4 regions of the Paenibacillus sp. Lou8.1 genome follow, and region 4 is predicted to be linked to each of the others. Evidence: predicted binding sites of a transcription regulator. Region 4 holds the regulator's gene; each other region holds the start of a gene.
What was found. Region 4 encodes Rex, which represses fermentation and respiration genes when NADH is low (regulators of the CRP and FNR family bind a similar motif). Its sites were predicted from a motif close to TTGTGAAATATTTCACAA; they were not measured.
Positions count from the first base shown of each region.

Region 1 (4,196 bases), on a different contig from region 4:
TACTTTTAATGGTAATTACTTAAAGAGAAATGATTTGCTATTTTATCAAACACTTATTTTTCGATAAAAATGAATATCCCCTTAGAACGACGGTTTGAGAAACGGGTTATAGTTCCTCTTAGATTCGTTTCAGAAGTTCTGAGGACTACAGTAAATAACAATTCATCCATAAAACATGATTCACCACGCAAAAAAAGTATGATCAGTGCCGTTTCCCATTGCTTCTAGAAATTCAATATAAGCCATAGGTAATTATTGATTGCTAATCTTTTTTCCCACATTAATTAAATCTTCGTATGTGCAAGGACGCATATGAATTTTATTAATTTTAAATTGTGAGACTAACTCATTTAAATATTCCAAATTATTTTCCTTATTAAAAAGATGTTTTGCTGTATAAAAAATTCTGGTGGCCCTTAAAGATGTGTTAGGAGCCACCAGTAAAAACTAATTTACGATATTGTTACATAATAAGAGCCCGCTATACTTTTACTGTATACTGTACCAACACCTTTAAGGATTTAAAATAAGGATGAGTCATCATTCGATACACATCTTTATTTTGATTAAGAATTATTGTCCAATTTGTTCTAAGATTTGTGTGTAAGCATTCCTATAATGATCGGGGTTAGGATCTTCTCCTATTATTTTGGGTACGTCAAAGTCAGACAGCAGGAAATGGTGTTTGGGTTGAACTTCATGCCTTGCTAAGCAACTCTTGCAACAGGACAAGGGACAGCCGTCAATTGCAATGATGTCACGTCCCGATTTTGCTGTTCTGACAAGAGGTTTGACATCACCACCAACACCAGCTATGCAGGACATTTCAGCGACTTTTTCTCGATCCATTTGTATAGCGATCATGTTAGCGGTTTGTGCTGCGGAGGAACATCCAGAACAAGAATAGACAAGAGGTAAATCAGTTCTTTTCATCTTTGTACACTTCCCTGTTTTTTTCTTTGTGATCCATCACGGTATTTTTGGTTTTAGGTAAAACATAATTTAAATTGTTTGTATTTTAACTTAAATTTACAGGTTAGACCGTGATAATGATCACGACAACATTTTTTCAAAATCTACCATTAAACTTTTCATACAAGAAGAGGAGCTTCCAGCAATGAGAAGTTCCTCTTCGTTCGTTTCAGCGTTATCAATGAAAAATAAATTCTGCTCATCTCTCAATAAATGACTCTTGCATTCATCAATAACACGACTGTAAACGGTATTCTAAAAGATAGAGTATACAGTCTGTATTCCTCTTTATAGCAAATAATAGAAAATTAGAGCAAAATGTGATAAAGCTATAATATGAAAAGGAGTGTCTTTCTATGAAAAAAGAAAAAAGACATCGGTTAATTAAGCAATTGGTGAGCGAATATGAAATAGAAACACAAGAGAAGTTAGTAGAGCTGTTGGCAGAACAAGATGTAATAGTGACGCAAGCTACGATTTCCCGGGATATCCGTGAGCTGAAATTAATAAAAATAGCTTCTTCGAAAGGATTTATGATATATAATGTTTCCTCAGAAATGCCTTTGCAAACTGATTTGAAGTTAAAGAAGAAGTTAAAAGAAGTTGTTGTAAAGATTGATTATATCGATAAATTAACGATTATAAAAACGTTACCTGGCAATGCAAATGTTATTGGTGTTTTATTAGATAGTTCAAAATGGAGAGAAATGGTAGGGTGTGTATGCGGGAATGATACCTGCCTTGTCATTTCCCAAACCCTATCGGATCGAAAGATTTTAGAAGAAAGACTTAATTTAATTTTTAGATAAAGATAGCTAGTAGAATTAGCTAGTAGATTGTCAAGAGAGAATACGAGGTTACTTGAATTTAGTAATTAAAGAGCGTAGGGTGCCCGAATCTGAGCATGCCGTAGATGTGATGTATCTTGTTGGCTCAAGCATCACAGCTACCTTGCGGGCGTTCCTTCGCTCTTTTTTTCTTGTTGATACGGCTCGCATTCTACATAGGCTGCAAGTTGATAATGTATTTTTTTAGATCAGCAGTTAAAGCCCAGATATTCATCATATATGCGTAATATGAAATAGGTTCCGCAGATAAAACTGACAAAATATATTATAAAAATACATTTTTTTGTTATTTTAAAAATAAAAACGTGAAATATTTCTCAACAAAAATGTTGGTGTTTGCACAAGACGGAAAGCATGGACTATTTATGATGAACTTGTAAACATCAAAGATTAAAAAGGAGGTACGACAAATGAAGCATCCATTGCATGTGGCTTCGGAAATTGGGGAATTACAAACGGTTTTATTAAAACGTCCGGGACAAGAATTGGAAAACTTAACGCCGGAGTATTTGCAGCCATTATTATTTGACGATATTCCCTTTTTGCCGGTGATTCAAAAAGAACATGATTATTTTGCCCAAACATTACGCAATCGGGGAATTGAAGTTCTTTATTTAGAAAAACTCGCGGCCGAGGCATTAGTGGATAAAAAACTGAGAGAAGAATTTGTTGACCAAATGTTAGAAGAAGGAAGGACTGAAGGAAATGTTTCACATCAAATTTTAAAAGAATATTTACTTTCCTTCTCAAATGAAGATTTAATTCAAAAAATAATGAGTGGTGTACGGAAAAACGAAATTGAAACGAGTAAGAATATGCAACTATCTGAATTTATGCAAGATCGTTCTCCATTTTATTTAGTTCCAATGCCAAATTTATATTTTACCCGCGATCCTGCAGCTGTTATTGGTGATGGATTAACGATTAATAAAATGAGAGAAACTGCACGAAGAAGTGAATCATTGTTTATGGAGTACGTTATCAAACATCATTCAAGATTTACCAGTCATAATGTACCGGTTTGGCTGGATCGCAATTATGAATTTCCAATCGAAGGCGGCGATGAGCTCATTTTAAATGAAGAATCCATTGCCATTGGTGTATCTGCCCGTACTTCAGCTAAAGCCATTGAACGTTTAGCCCTAAATCTATTTAGCCGTCAAGAAAAATTTAAGAGAGTATTAGCCATTGAAATTCCAAAATGCAGGGCATTTATGCATTTAGATACCGTATTTACGATGGTTGATTATGACAAATTTACAATTCATCCAGCGATCCAAGGACCGCAAGGAAATATGAATATTTATGTTTTAGAGAAAGGCCCGGATGAAGAAACGCTTAAAATTACCCATCACACCTCTTTAATGGAATCTCTCAAAGAGGTTTTGGGCTTGAAGGATTTGGTTCTTATTCCTTGTGGAGGAGGAGATGTAATAGCCTCTGCTCGTGAACAATGGAATGACGGATCCAATACATTAGCCATTGCGCCAGGAGTAGTTGTTACGTATGACCGTAACTATGTGTCAAATGCTTTAATGCGTGAACACGGTATCGAGGTAATTGAAATATTGAGCTCGGAATTATCCCGTGGCCGTGGGGGTCCACGTTGTATGAGTATGCCAATCGTTCGAAAAGATATTTAAATTATGGAGAAAGCAGGGATAAATATGGGAAAAACTAATTCAAGCTTAAAAGGCAGAAGTTTTCTTGCAGAGATAGATTTTACAGAAGAGGAATTGTTATATTTTCTCGATTTAGCAGCAGATTTAAAAGAGAAAAAGAAAAATGGCATTCCCCATCGTTATTTGGAAGGAAAAAATATAGCTCTTTTGTTTGAAAAAACTTCTACTCGTACACGGTGCGCATTTACAGTAGCTTGTACAGAATTAGGCGCGCATCCCGAGTATTTAGGTAAAGGTGATATTCAGCTCGGTAAAAAAGAATCCGTAGAAGACACGGCTAAAGTGTTGGGCCGCATGTTTGATGGAATTGAGTTCCGCGGCTTTGCTCATAAAACAGTGGAATCTTTAGCTGAGCATTCGGGTGTACCGGTGTGGAACGGTCTAACGGATATGTGGCATCCAACCCAAACGCTCGCGGATTTATTAACCATCCAAGAACATATAGGGCACTTGCGAAATGTAAAGCTCGTTTATGTTGGCGATGGCCGAAACAATGTTGCTAATAGCTTATTAATTGGTGGTTCAATCGTTGGAATGGAAGTTCGGATTTGTGCGCCAAAATCATTATGGCCGGGACAAGAAGTCATTTATTTGGCCAAAAAATTTAGTGACCAGGTAATGGTAACCAGTAGTATTGAAGAGGCTGTTGCGGGCGCAGATGTAATCTACACAGATGTTTGGGTATCTATGGGGG
Region 1 is NZ_JANAVN010000011.1:220,167-224,362, forward strand. Features, by position in the region: gene NLX78_RS17350 (M23 family metallopeptidase) at 1-67, shown strand, start outside; gene NLX78_RS17355 (putative zinc-binding protein) at 574-933, opposite strand; gene argR (arginine repressor) at 1,329-1,781, shown strand; gene arcA (arginine deiminase) at 2,231-3,463, shown strand; gene argF (ornithine carbamoyltransferase) at 3,488-4,196, shown strand, end outside.
Region 1: arcA (arginine deiminase) is a predicted target of Rex. The motif match lies at 2,124-2,141, and genes of this name have one in related genera.

Region 2 (4,196 bases), on a different contig from region 4:
TCCACGGGTCTTCCACCTGTTGTAGTGCAAATTCGATGCGTTCTACTAAAGCTTGTCGATGATCTGTATCCTGAACGACAGCCTTCTGAATCTCTTCCAGACCGATCCGTTCCACCCACTCCGACGTGCGCTCCAGGTATTGTCCTGTTTCCCGGTAGAGTTGCATTACGCTACCTACAATATCAATCAACTCGGCATCGGTTTTCACTTTACAGAGTGAATCAGCCAACCGTGCTTTAATACCGCCATTACCACCGATAAAGATCTCCCAGCCCCCATCATTACCTACGATTCCGATATCTTTAGTACATGATTCCGCACAGTTACGTGGACATCCATTAACTGCTAATTTGAATTTTGCTGGGAAATCCAGTCGTTCGAATTTTCGTTCCAACACTTCTCCCATTCCCATCGAGTCCTGTGTGCCAAACCGGCAAAATTGCGATCCAACACAGGTTTTAACCGTACGAAGTGACTTCGCGTAGGCATATCCCGACGGCATATCGAGTTCTTCCCATACTTTAGGCAGATCCTCTTTACGGACACCGATCAAATCCAGCCGCTGTCCTCCTGTTACTTTAACGACCTTAACGTTGTATTTAAGAGAAACATCTGCTATCTTCTTCAAATCTTCTGGGGTCGTTACACCGCCGTACATTCTAGGAACAACTGTAAACGTTCCATCCTTTTGAATGTTTGCGTGCAATCGCTCATTTACAAAACGGGAATCTCCCTCATTTTCATAGGTATCCGGGTTAATCATTCCCAAATAGTAATTCAGCGCCGGGCGGCATTTGGAGCATCCTTCATCATTATGCCAACCCAGTACATTCATAACTTCACGCGTTGTTGTCAGCCCTTTGGTTTTGATCGCTTCCACAATCTCGTCCCGACTCAATGATGTGCAACCACATATTCCTTGCTTGGCTGACGTCTTGAAGCTGTCTCCAAGAACATATTGTAAAATTTGCTCAACGACTGGCTTACATCCTCCACAGGAACGCGTTGCTCCGGTGCATGCCTTAATTTCATCGACTGTGGTCAGTCCATTATCATTAATTGCATCCACAATCGCCTTTTTAGTCACACCGTTACAGCCGCAGACAATTTCATCATCAGCCATCGTTTCAGCGGATAATGTTTTCGCCCCGTGATTGCTACATCCAGTACCCATGATCTGTCCATATATCTCATCTGTCATCAATGTTTGCTGACGCACATATTTTTGAAGACTAGCAGATTCGCTCACATCGCCAAACAGTACAGTTCCAACAATCTTATTTTCACGAAGCAGCACTTTTTTGTATGTGCGCTTCCACTCATCCTTTGCAACAATCACCGTATGTTCAGGCTGGGTTATGAATTCGCCAGCTGAGAAAACATCCACCCCTGAAATTTTGAGCTTGGTAGAAACCACCGATCCCATATAACCTTCAGTTTCCGCGCCTGCCAAATGTTTGGCAATGACACTTCCCTGCTCAAACAGCGGAGCTACCAGACCATAACAGATTCCGCGGTGTTCAACACATTCCCCTACGGCGTATACATCCGGTACGGAGGTTCTCATCAAATCATCGACTACGATACCACGGTTCGTTTCCATACCACTTTGCATAGCCACCTGAATATTAGGCTTGATCCCGACGGCCATAACGACCAAATCCGCTTCTAGCTCGCTTCCGTCTGAAAACCGCAGCCCTTGTACCCGATCTTGACCATACACCTCCGCAGTTTGCATTTGCATAGCAAACTTGATTCCCTGGCGTTCTAGTTCTGCTTTCAGCATCGCAGAGGCTTCCCGGTCCAGCTGGCGTTCCATCAAATCCTCCATTAAATGAACGACCGTAACATCCATTCCCAGGTTGACCAAGCCTTTAGCTGCTTCCAGCCCTAACAGACCTCCACCAATGACAGCTGCCTTTTTAAAGGTCTTCGCTGCCTCAAGCATTGCCGAGCAATCGGCGATATCTCGGAAACCGATGACACCCGGTAATTCTTTACCCGGAATAGGCAGAATAAATGATTGTGAGCCAGTAGCTACCAAAGCTACATCGTAATCAATTTCCAGTCCGTCTTCGGTGTGAATCTTCTTGTTCTCACCGTCGATGCTTTTCACCATTTTTCCTGTAAACAAAGTAATCCCTTGATCCGCATACCATTGCAAATCGTTCAGTATGATATCATCAATCGTTTTACTGCCTTCCAGTACATAAGAGAGCATGATCCTGTTATAGTTCGGATGCGGCTCATTTCCCAGGACCGTAATTTCATACTTATCTGTTAATTTTAAAATTTGTTCGACCGTATTGATACCAGCCATCCCGTTCCCTATAACCACAAGTTTCTGTTTACTGTTTATCATATACCGGTTCCTCCATTCATTCGACGATACTCCCTATCCGACGACATCTCCTACGTTCCTATGAATATTGCTTATGCTTCTATTCTAATACAGCAGACAGAGCTATATGTGATTACAGTCACAATATAGTTCAAATTAAGAATATTTAGGGATTTCCCTATTCTATTTCAAGGGATAAAGGTAAGAAGCTGAAATCAAATTTCATAATATTAAATACATCACTTGCCCAATTCATCGAACGAATCTTTCCATTTCATGTGTAATTACAACCTTTATAAGGAATACTTTAGGAACAACTTGTATCTTAAGGAAACATGAATTGAATCGTATGGAGGTGATCATCATGTGGTCTAAAATTATTTCTTATATTCCAAGCTGGAGTACACTCTTTCAAGCAGGCCTCGCGTTGGTTATTCCTTTAGGAATTTATTATATAAACACATCGATTTATTCGTTTGTTGGCAGTAAGGGAGCAAAACCCAAACATTCTTCTGATCGTCCGCTTTCCGACGAACATAACGAAGGCGATGCTGATCAGCAGCATGAATCAAGCTCCAAAATTACAGGGAATTATGATTCCGATTTAAAGTTGATCCGAGAGGCTATAGGCGAAAATAGTGATGTGCATTTTCGTGAGTTTGTAGTAAAGAAATATCATGCTCGGTCCGTGTTAGTCTTCATAGAAGGTATGCAGGATGAAAAGCTTATGAGCAAGCAGGTATTGGAGGTCTTGATGTTCGAGGGCCAGCAGGACCCACAGCGCCCACAGGAACAGCTGGAAAGTATAAGTAACTCTTTTATAAAAGAAAACTTGATGCCACTTACGCAGATTAGTGAAGTTGCTGATATGGAGGACCTGCAGGAGTCTATACTTTTAGGCCATACTGCCTTATTAATTGAAGGTATGAAGGGAGCACTCCTGGTGGGCTCGCCCAATGGCGCCATTCGCTCCGTCAATGAACCAACCTCTGAAGCATTACTTCGGGGTCCCCGCATTGGTTTTACGGAGGTATTAAGTGAAAATACTTCGATGCTTCGACGCCAAGGCTTAAACAAAAGTCTGGAAATGAAGAAATTTCAAGTGGGAAGCCGAATCAAAAAAGATCTGGTTGTCGCGTATATAAAGGATATTGTGAATCCAGATCTCCTCGAAGAAGTAACCCGCAGAATTTCAAAGATAGACATGGATTTTTTGGCTGAATCCGGTTATGTGGAACAACTTATTGAAGACAATTATTTAAGTCCGTTCCAGCAGGCTCACAACACAGAGCGTCCCGACCGTGTCATTAATGCTTTGTTGGAAGGAAGAATAGCTATTTTGCTGGATGGGACTCCCTTTGCACTTATTGTTCCGGTGACCTTCAGTATGCTGCTTCAATCACCTGAAGACTATTATGAGCGCTGGATTCCAGGAACACTTTTACGGCTGTTGCGTTTTAGCGGGGCTTTTATAGCGCTTATGGGGCCTGCTTTGTACATCTCTTTTATATCGTTTCATCCCGGTTTGATTCCGACCAAGCTGGTCATTAGCATCATCGAAACCCGTCAAGGCGTCCCCTTCCCATCCGTCATTGAGGTTATGATTTTAGAAATCTCTATCGAAATCCTACGGGAAGCCGGCATTCGCTTGCCCAAACCCATTGGTCCTGCGATGGGTATTGTGGGAGGCTTGGTCATCGGCGACGCTGCTGTAAATGCAGGCATCGTTAGCCCCTTCCTGGTAATTGTGGTTGCGGTTACTGCCATTTCTTCGTTTTCGATACCGACATACAGTGCGGGCATTACCTTGCGTCTTTTGCGTTTCGCCGGCATGCTCTTTGCAGCCATCCTGGGC
Region 2 is NZ_JANAVN010000013.1:155,891-160,086, forward strand. Features, by position in the region: gene nirB (nitrite reductase large subunit NirB) at 1-2,362, opposite strand, end outside; gene NLX78_RS19050 (spore germination protein) at 2,706-4,196, shown strand, end outside.
Region 2: nirB (nitrite reductase large subunit NirB) is a predicted target of Rex. The motif match lies at 2,469-2,486, and genes of this name have one in related genera.

Region 3 (4,196 bases), on a different contig from region 4:
AACTGGGATATGTAGATCGTGTTATTCATTATCTGCATCAACGCCAAACACCAGTAGCTATCGAAGTGTTCTCTGAAGTAGAGCCAGATCCATCGACAGTTACGGTAGAACGTGGTACTGAAATGATGAGACGTTTCCAACCGGATTGCATCATCGCACTGGGCGGCGGTTCGCCAATGGATGCGGCTAAAGGCATGTGGATGTTCTATGAATATCCAGATACTGATTTCAATAACTTAAAACAAAAATTCATGGATATCCGTAAACGGATTTACAAGTACCCACGTTTGGGTCAAAAAGCACAATTTGTAGCTATCCCTACAACCTCGGGTACAGGTTCCGAAGTTACATCGTTCGCAGTAATTACGGACAAAAACCTGGGCGACACGAAGTACCCACTGGCTGACTATGAGTTGACTCCTGATGTGGCAATTATTGACCCAGTGTTTGTATATTCGCTACCTAAAACAGCTGTAGCGGACACAGGTATGGATGTTCTGACACATGCTATCGAGGCTTACGTGTCCGTAATGGCTAATGACTACACAGATGGTCTGGCAATTAAAGCCATTCAATTGGTATTCCAATACCTAGAACAATCGGCTCTGACTGGTGATAAGCTGGCTCGTGAAAAAATGCATAATGCTTCTACACTTGCTGGTATGGCATTTGCTAATGCATTCTTGGGCATTAACCACAGTCTTGCACATAAATGGGGTGGACAATACCATACAGCGCATGGCCGCACGAATGCCATTTTATTGCCGCACGTCATTCGCTATAATGCGAAAAAACCGACAAAATTTGCTTCGTTCCCTAAATATTCGCACTTTGTTGCGGATGAGCGTTATGCAGAAATCGCGCGCATACTGGGACTGCCTGCACGCACCACCGAAGAAGGGGTTAACAGCTTGATCGAAGCGATCCGTAAAATGAACAAAACACTTGGTATCGAGGAATCGTTCCAACAAATCGGTTTCGATGCGAAGGATTTCGAATCACGTGTAGACTATCTGGCTGACCGCGCATTTGAAGATCAATGTACAACTGCGAATCCGAAGTTGCCACTGGTTACTGAGTTGGCTGATGTCTATCGCAATGCCTTCTACGGACGTTTTGACCAATAATATAATAGGTACGAAGAGGCTTGTGAAAAAGCATTTTCTCGTTCAGTACCGATGCAGGCTCTCTATATAGAGGGCCTGTTGGTTTGGGAAGGGAGGTGAACGGCAAGGCTAAGGATATAGGCGTGAAGCTAGGGAAAATAAAGTGATAAAAATCACTCATATTGTGATTTTTGTCACATACTACACTCTATCATTATTCTACAATAAGGGTGTAAGAAAGGTCCCGACACTGAGCGTAAGGCATCGGTGAAAAGGCCGGGCTCAAGAAATAGCTTTATCGTGAAAAAAATCACAAGTCCGGAAGACCAAACAATTTGGAGGGATTTACATGTCGGTGATTGAGAGAGAATTACAAGAGCAACAATCTGGCTGGAGAGGTTTTAAAAAAGGCAAATGGACTAAAGAAGTCAACGTCAACGATTTTATTGAAACTAATATCTTACCTTATGTTGGCAATGAAGAATTTTTGGTTGGTCCTACCGCCAACACAACTGCATTGTGGGATATTGTATCCGATCTTACTAAAAAAGAGTTGGCAAACGGCGGCGTGCTTGATGTAGACGTGAATACGCCATCCACTATTATTTCACATAAACCGGGTTATCTAGACCGGGATAAAGAGCAAATTGTCGGTGTACAAACAGATGCTCCATTCAAACGCTCTTTGCAGCCGTTTGGTGGAATTCGGATGATGATCGACGCTTGTAAAGCCTATGGTTTTGAAGTACCAGAAAGTATTATTGATATCTTCACTCATATTCGTAAAACTCACAACCAAGGTGTATTTGACGCTTATACAGATGAAATGAGAGCAGCCCGTAAAGCTGGTATCATTACTGGTCTGCCAGATGCATACGGTCGTGGTCGTATTATCGGTGACTATCGTCGTGTAGCTTTGTATGGTGTAGCCTTCTTGATCCAAGATAAAAAGCTGCAACTGAAAAGCCTTGAAGTTGATTCCATGGAAGAAGACGTAATTCGTCTTCGTGAGGAAATTTCCGAACAAATTCGTGCTTTGAATGAACTGAAACAAATGGCTGCTGAGCACGGTTTTGATATTTCCAAACCTGCTAACAATGCGAAAGAAGCTTTCCAATGGGTATATTTTGGATATCTTGCAGCAATCAAAGAACAAAATGGTGCAGCAATGTCCTTAGGACGTGTATCTTCCTTCCTTGATATTTACTCTCAACGTGATATGGAAGAGGGTACAATGACAGAAGAACAAGCTCAAGAACTGGTCGATCATTTTGTTATGAAATTGCGTATTGTTAAGTTCTTGCGCACACCTGACTATAATGAACTGTTCAGTGGAGATCCAACTTGGGTTACTGAGTCCATTGGTGGTATGTCCGTAACTGGAGAAACTCGGGTAACTAAAAACAGCTTCCGTTTCCTGCACACCCTCTACAATCTGGGACCTGCACCGGAGCCGAACCTGACTGTACTGTGGTCGGAAAAATTGCCTGAAGGCTTCAAAAAGTATTGTGCGAAAGTTTCTATTGAAACTAGCTCCATTCAGTACGAAAATGACGATCTGATGCGTCCAATTTATGGAGACGATTATGGTATTGCTTGTTGTGTATCGGCAATGAAAATCGGTAAGCAAATGCAATTCTTTGGTGCTCGTGCCAACTTGGCTAAAGCTCTGCTGTATGCAATTAACGGTGGTAAAGATGAAAAATCTGGCGTTCAAGTAGGGCCTGAATTCCCAGCCATTACAGGTGAAGTTCTGGATTATGAAGAAGTGTTGAGCCGCTTCAAACCTATGATGGAATGGTTGGCAAAACTGTACATGAACACTTTGAATGTTATTCACTACATGCATGATAAATATAGCTACGAACGCATTGAAATGGCGTTGCATGATCGTGATATTCTCCGTACCATGGCTTGTGGTATTGCGGGTCTGTCAGTTGCTACCGACTCCTTGAGTGCCATTAAATTTGCAAAAGTTAAACCAATCCGTAACGAAAAAGGGATTGCCGTTGACTTTGAAATCGAAGGCGAATATCCTTGCTATGGTAACAACGATGACCGTGTAGATAACATCGCTGTGGAACTGGTAGAAAGCTTCATGAGCATGATTCGCAAGCATAAAGCTTATCGTAATGCGGTTCCTACTCAATCTGTACTGACTATTACTTCCAACGTGGTGTACGGTAAGAAAACAGGTACAACACCAGATGGACGTAAAGCAGGCGAACCGTTTGCACCAGGGGCAAACCCAATGCACGGCCGTGATAAAAAAGGTGCTTTGGCATCTCTGAGTTCCGTAGCCAAATTGCCTTATGAACACAGTCTGGATGGTATCTCGAACACCTTCTCCATCGTGCCTAAAGCACTGGGTAAAGAAGAAGAAACACGCAAAACAAACCTTGTTTCGATGATGGATGGCTACTTTGGAAGCCACGCACATCATCTGAATGTCAATGTGTTTGCTCGCGAACAACTGTTGGATGCAATGGAGCACCCAGAAAACTATCCACAGCTTACGATTCGTGTTTCCGGTTATGCCGTTAACTTTATCAAGCTGACTCGTGAACAACAATTGGACGTTATTAACCGTACTTTCCACGGTACAATGTAAATAAGTATTACAATGACGCACGCATAGCGGATGCGGGAAGGATGATGCAACATGTTGAAAGGTCACATACACTCATTGGAAACCTTCGGGACCGTCGATGGTCCCGGCATCCGCTTCGTGCTCTTTATGCAAGGATGCTTGTTGAAATGTCAATATTGCCATAACCCGGACACTTGGGCCTTGAATGAAGGTAATCCGATGACGTTGGAGGAGGTATTGGCTGAGATTGAGCCGTATTTAGCCTATTACCGTTCTTCCGGAGGCGGATTGACCGTATCCGGTGGAGAACCGACGCTGCAAGCTCATTTTGTCGCAGAGCTGTTCAAAGAAGTAAAACGTCGGTGGAATTTGCACACGACACTGGACAGTAACGGATTTAATGACGCGGGCCGTATCCATGAACTGCTGGACGTAACAGACTTGGTGCTACTGGATATTAAGCATATTGACAATGACAAGCATATTAAGCTTACAGGCAA
Region 3 is NZ_JANAVN010000004.1:41,533-45,728, reverse strand. Features, by position in the region: gene adhE (bifunctional acetaldehyde-CoA/alcohol dehydrogenase) at 1-1,127, shown strand, start outside; gene pflB (formate C-acetyltransferase) at 1,456-3,717, shown strand; gene pflA (pyruvate formate-lyase-activating protein) at 3,769-4,196, shown strand, end outside.
Region 3: pflB (formate C-acetyltransferase) is a predicted target of Rex. The motif match lies at 1,405-1,422, and genes of this name have one in related genera.

Region 4 (4,196 bases):
AGTTGTGATGAGGCAAAATCTTTGGTTAAGGTGGAGGCGAGACGATGCGTGTAGGATTTGATCTTACGATCGCTGTTGCCACCGGATTTTTTTCGATTAGATTCTTACGGAGAAAATCCGGCGGCAAAGGCGAACGCTCCGCTTCTCCAGATTCAAATCTTTCACTCCGTACTGCCCGCCATAAAGATGAATTTGCCCTAGAGAGAAAATGGATTGGTAAAGATGCTTCACTGGCTTTCAGCCCATTTTACGGCATAGCAAGACTAAAAGACGTAAATACGAATTTCATCGCATTTACGTCTTTTTCTTAAGCTTTCAATTATTTACTAGTCATTCATTCCACATCTGCTAATCCTCAACCAGCTAGTTATTGGGCAAAGTATATTTTACACCCGTCGCTACCCCATCTGAGAAACGATAAAAGCTGTAGTAATGATGACTTCCATCATCGTAAAACAACTGCCACACATATTCGCCATTGAACACACTCGGCTGAAGCCTTACAATTTTTACACCTGGAAGCTGCTGCTGAATTATTGCCGTCATTTTTTGCTCATCGACTCCATTCTTCAGCAGTTCGGTGTGAACACCGCTATTATCTGCGGCAGGTACGTTAGGTTGTCCTTCCACTTTTTGAAAAGGAACCCACACCATTATATTTTCATTCTGTGCATTTTTCCCTTGAACCACCCAATATACCTGATCCCACACAGACTTCCATGTTTGAGTCGTGCTAACCAGACCACCTGATTGCTTGGCCTTAATGATAGCGGCATTTTTCTCAGCCACCTGGTCTTGAGTAACATAGGAATAATACCAGAAAATGCTGACCAGGATCAGTATTACGGCCAAAATGGCGACCGCTATCCACTTTTTCTTATTTTTCAAACCCGTGCTTCCTCTCTAAGGGGATGTGACACCTGAATTAGCGCGACAGCAGCCCTTCAAAGGCGGCTTGTGCCTCATGTTTGATGCGTTCCTCGTCCATAGTCAGGCATTCGCCGTTTTTCACAACCTGACGACCGTCTACCCATACGTGAACCACGTCTTTGGCGCTTGCTGAGTATACCGCATGGGAAATAAGATCTGTACGCGGCAAGAAATGTGCCTGATTCAGATCCAGCGCGATAAAGTCAGCCTTGTTGCCTGCTGCCAACGCTCCTACTTCTTTTAAACCAATTGACTTTGCACCGTATTCTGTTGCCAGACGCAGCGCTTCACTCGCAGGAACTGCCGTAGGGTCACCAGATACACCCTTGTGAATAAGTGCTGCCAGACGCATTTCCTCGAACATATCCAGGTTATTATTACTGGCAGGACCATCCGTTCCGAGAGAAACGGTAACCCCTGCACGCAGCAATTCAGGCACTCTTGCCACACCACTTGCCAGCTTCAAGTTGCTACCTGGGTTGTGCGAAACCGCTACACCACGTTCAGCCAGTAAAGCTATTTCTTCGTCATTCAAATGAACGCCATGGGCAACAAGCGAAGGACGGGAGAAAAAACCAAGCTTATCCAAGTGTGCAACTGGACGCAAACCGTAGTCACGTACGTTTTGCTCCACTTCGGCGATCGTCTCAGACATGTGCGTATGCAGCGGCAAATCCAGATCATGCGCAGCTTGTACGAATTTTTCAATAAACGCAGGTGGACAGGTGTATGGCGCATGCGGTGACATCATCGTTGTAATACGCCCGTCTGCTTTACCATGCCAGTTACGCGCAAAAGTTACGGCCTCAGCCAGCTTGATTCGCTGTTCTTCCTCCGAACATAGTCCAATTGCTCCACGCATCAGACTTGCACGAATACCTGACTCTTCAGCCACACGAGCCACCTCATCCATATGATCGTACATGTCCAGGAAGGTCGTTGTTCCACCTTTCAGCATTTCCAGCACAGACAACGACGTACCCCAGTACACGTCCGTAGATGTAAACTTGGCTTCCATAGGCCACATTTTTTCCTGAAGCCATACTTGAAGTGCCAAGTCATCTCCATGCCCACGCAGCAGAGACATCGCCGCATGACCATGAGTATTAATCAGACCAGGTAAAAACAAAAGCCCCTTACCATCGATCGCTTCCGTCTCTTCCTCACCCGAAGGCAAAGTCTCGCCAATGTAAGTAATGCGGCTATCTTCCACAATCATAAAACCATGGATTACCCCAGCTTCTGGTCCATTTACGGCAAAAGAGCCGTTTTTAATCATCCATTTATTCACTGTCATATTGTGTTTCTTCCTTTCCGTCCTCCAAATAATAAGCGAGGCTAAGCAAATCAGTTGTAAAGTCTGTGGCATGAATCCGAATGTTGGCCGGTGCCTTGAGAGTAGTCGGTGCAAAGTTCAGGATCGCTCCAATTCCGCTATCAATAAGCCTGTCAGCCACGTGCTGTGCTTCAAAATCAGGTACGGTAATAATCCCGATTCGAATGTTTTTTTCTTTCACAGTCGTTTCCAGTTCATCCATCGGTTGCACGACCAATGTATTGATCTTGGTCCCTACCTTATCTGGAAACGCATCAAATACCGCTACAATCTTCATATTGTCTTTTAAATAAGCGTTATAATTCGAAAGGGCTTGCCCCAGATTACCCGCTCCGACCAATACTACATTAATTTGCTGATCGATTTTCAGGATATGGCGTATTTTCTCAATTAGATAAGAAACATCATAACCGATACCCTTCCGACCAAAATCTCCAAAATAGGCGAGATCTTTACGGATTTGGGCCGGGTTTAAATCTAGCCTCTGTCCCAACTCTTGAGAAGAGACCGTAGCCACCTCCCGTTTGTGAAGTGCATTCAGATAACGTAAATATACGGGTAACCTCCGTACGACAGCCTCTGAAATTTTATCTGATTTCATACTTGCTCCCCCTAATTGTAACGAACATACTTAGTGTCCGTCCGTTATGCCTCGGTCTCCGGGGCGGATTGGAGCCATTCGGCGATGCGGGGCACCATTTGCTCCGATGGCATATGCTCCATTTTTGGTCCCGGTAACGAGTACAAAAAGTGCTTTCCGTAATAGGATTCGATCACACGCGTATCGTAAACGATAACGACCCCGTGGTCGCTCGCTGTACGAACCAACCGACCAAATCCCTGTTTGAAGCGAATGACCGCTTGTGGTACAGACAGCTTCATAAATGGATTCTTCTTCTGCTGCTGGAGCAGCTCGCTTTTTGCCTCCAGCAACGGGTGATTCGGCGGTTGAAACGGCAAGCGAACAATGGCCAGACAAGTCAGAGCCTTCCCCGGAATATCGACGCCTTCCCAGAAGCTGCTGGTTCCCAGCAATACAGAAGCTTTGGCTTCCTGAAAACGGCGGGTTAGCTTGCTGCGACTCCCACTGTCCACACCTTGTCCCAGCACAGTAATTTCGCTGGATGCTAAGGCCTCTTTGAGCGGCTCATACACTTGCCGGAGCATCCGATAGGAAGTAAACAGAACGAGCATTCTCCCCCGCGTCGCCTGAGCAGTCGCTCCTAGAGAGCTAACGAGCATATCTACAAAGTGTGCATCTCCTACACTGCCCTTCACGCTTGGGAAATCCCGTGGAATGACCAGCAACACCTGATCCCTGTAATTAAAGGGTGACGGAAGCTGCGAAGTCATCAGCCGCTCTTGATCTGCGGCCTCCTGCAAGCCGAGCTGATCGATCATGTACTGAAACGACTTATCTACCGATAAGGTAGCAGACGTCAGAATAATGCTTCTTTTTTTGTCAAAAAACATTTCTTTCAACTGGCGGCTCACATCGACGGGCACCGCATAAAATTGTAATGATTTACTGCGGAATTGCCCACTCGCTTCGAGCCAGTATACGGTTGTTTCATCATCGAGTCGCATAAAAAAGCGCAAATTTTCTCGAATCCCCGCCAGATCCTTGAGCAGACCCGTGATATCTGTAATAAGGCTATCCGCCGCATAATCGTCATGTTCTTCCTTGACGTCCAGCATCAGCTTGTCGCCCTTGCGCAAAATTTCACTCATCGTTACATATAGCTGATTTTCCAAAGCCCCCGCCTGATCCCACTTTGCAGGCTTGGCTGAAGGTTTGAGACGGGAAGAAAACTGTCCTGTTTCACCCGGTGTCGCATCGCTTCGTTCTGGCAACATGCCAAACAGCTTGTCGCTTAGCAGGTCCCAAGTTTCCTTAACCTCTAACACGAGCGGATACATCTGATCGATG
Region 4 is NZ_JANAVN010000016.1:110,869-115,064, reverse strand. Features, by position in the region: gene NLX78_RS21580 (hypothetical protein) at 45-311, shown strand; gene NLX78_RS21575 (cell wall elongation regulator TseB-like domain-containing protein) at 364-888, opposite strand; gene NLX78_RS21570 (amidohydrolase) at 926-2,227, opposite strand; gene NLX78_RS21565 (redox-sensing transcriptional repressor Rex) at 2,214-2,867, opposite strand; gene dinG (ATP-dependent DNA helicase DinG) at 2,912-4,196, opposite strand, start outside.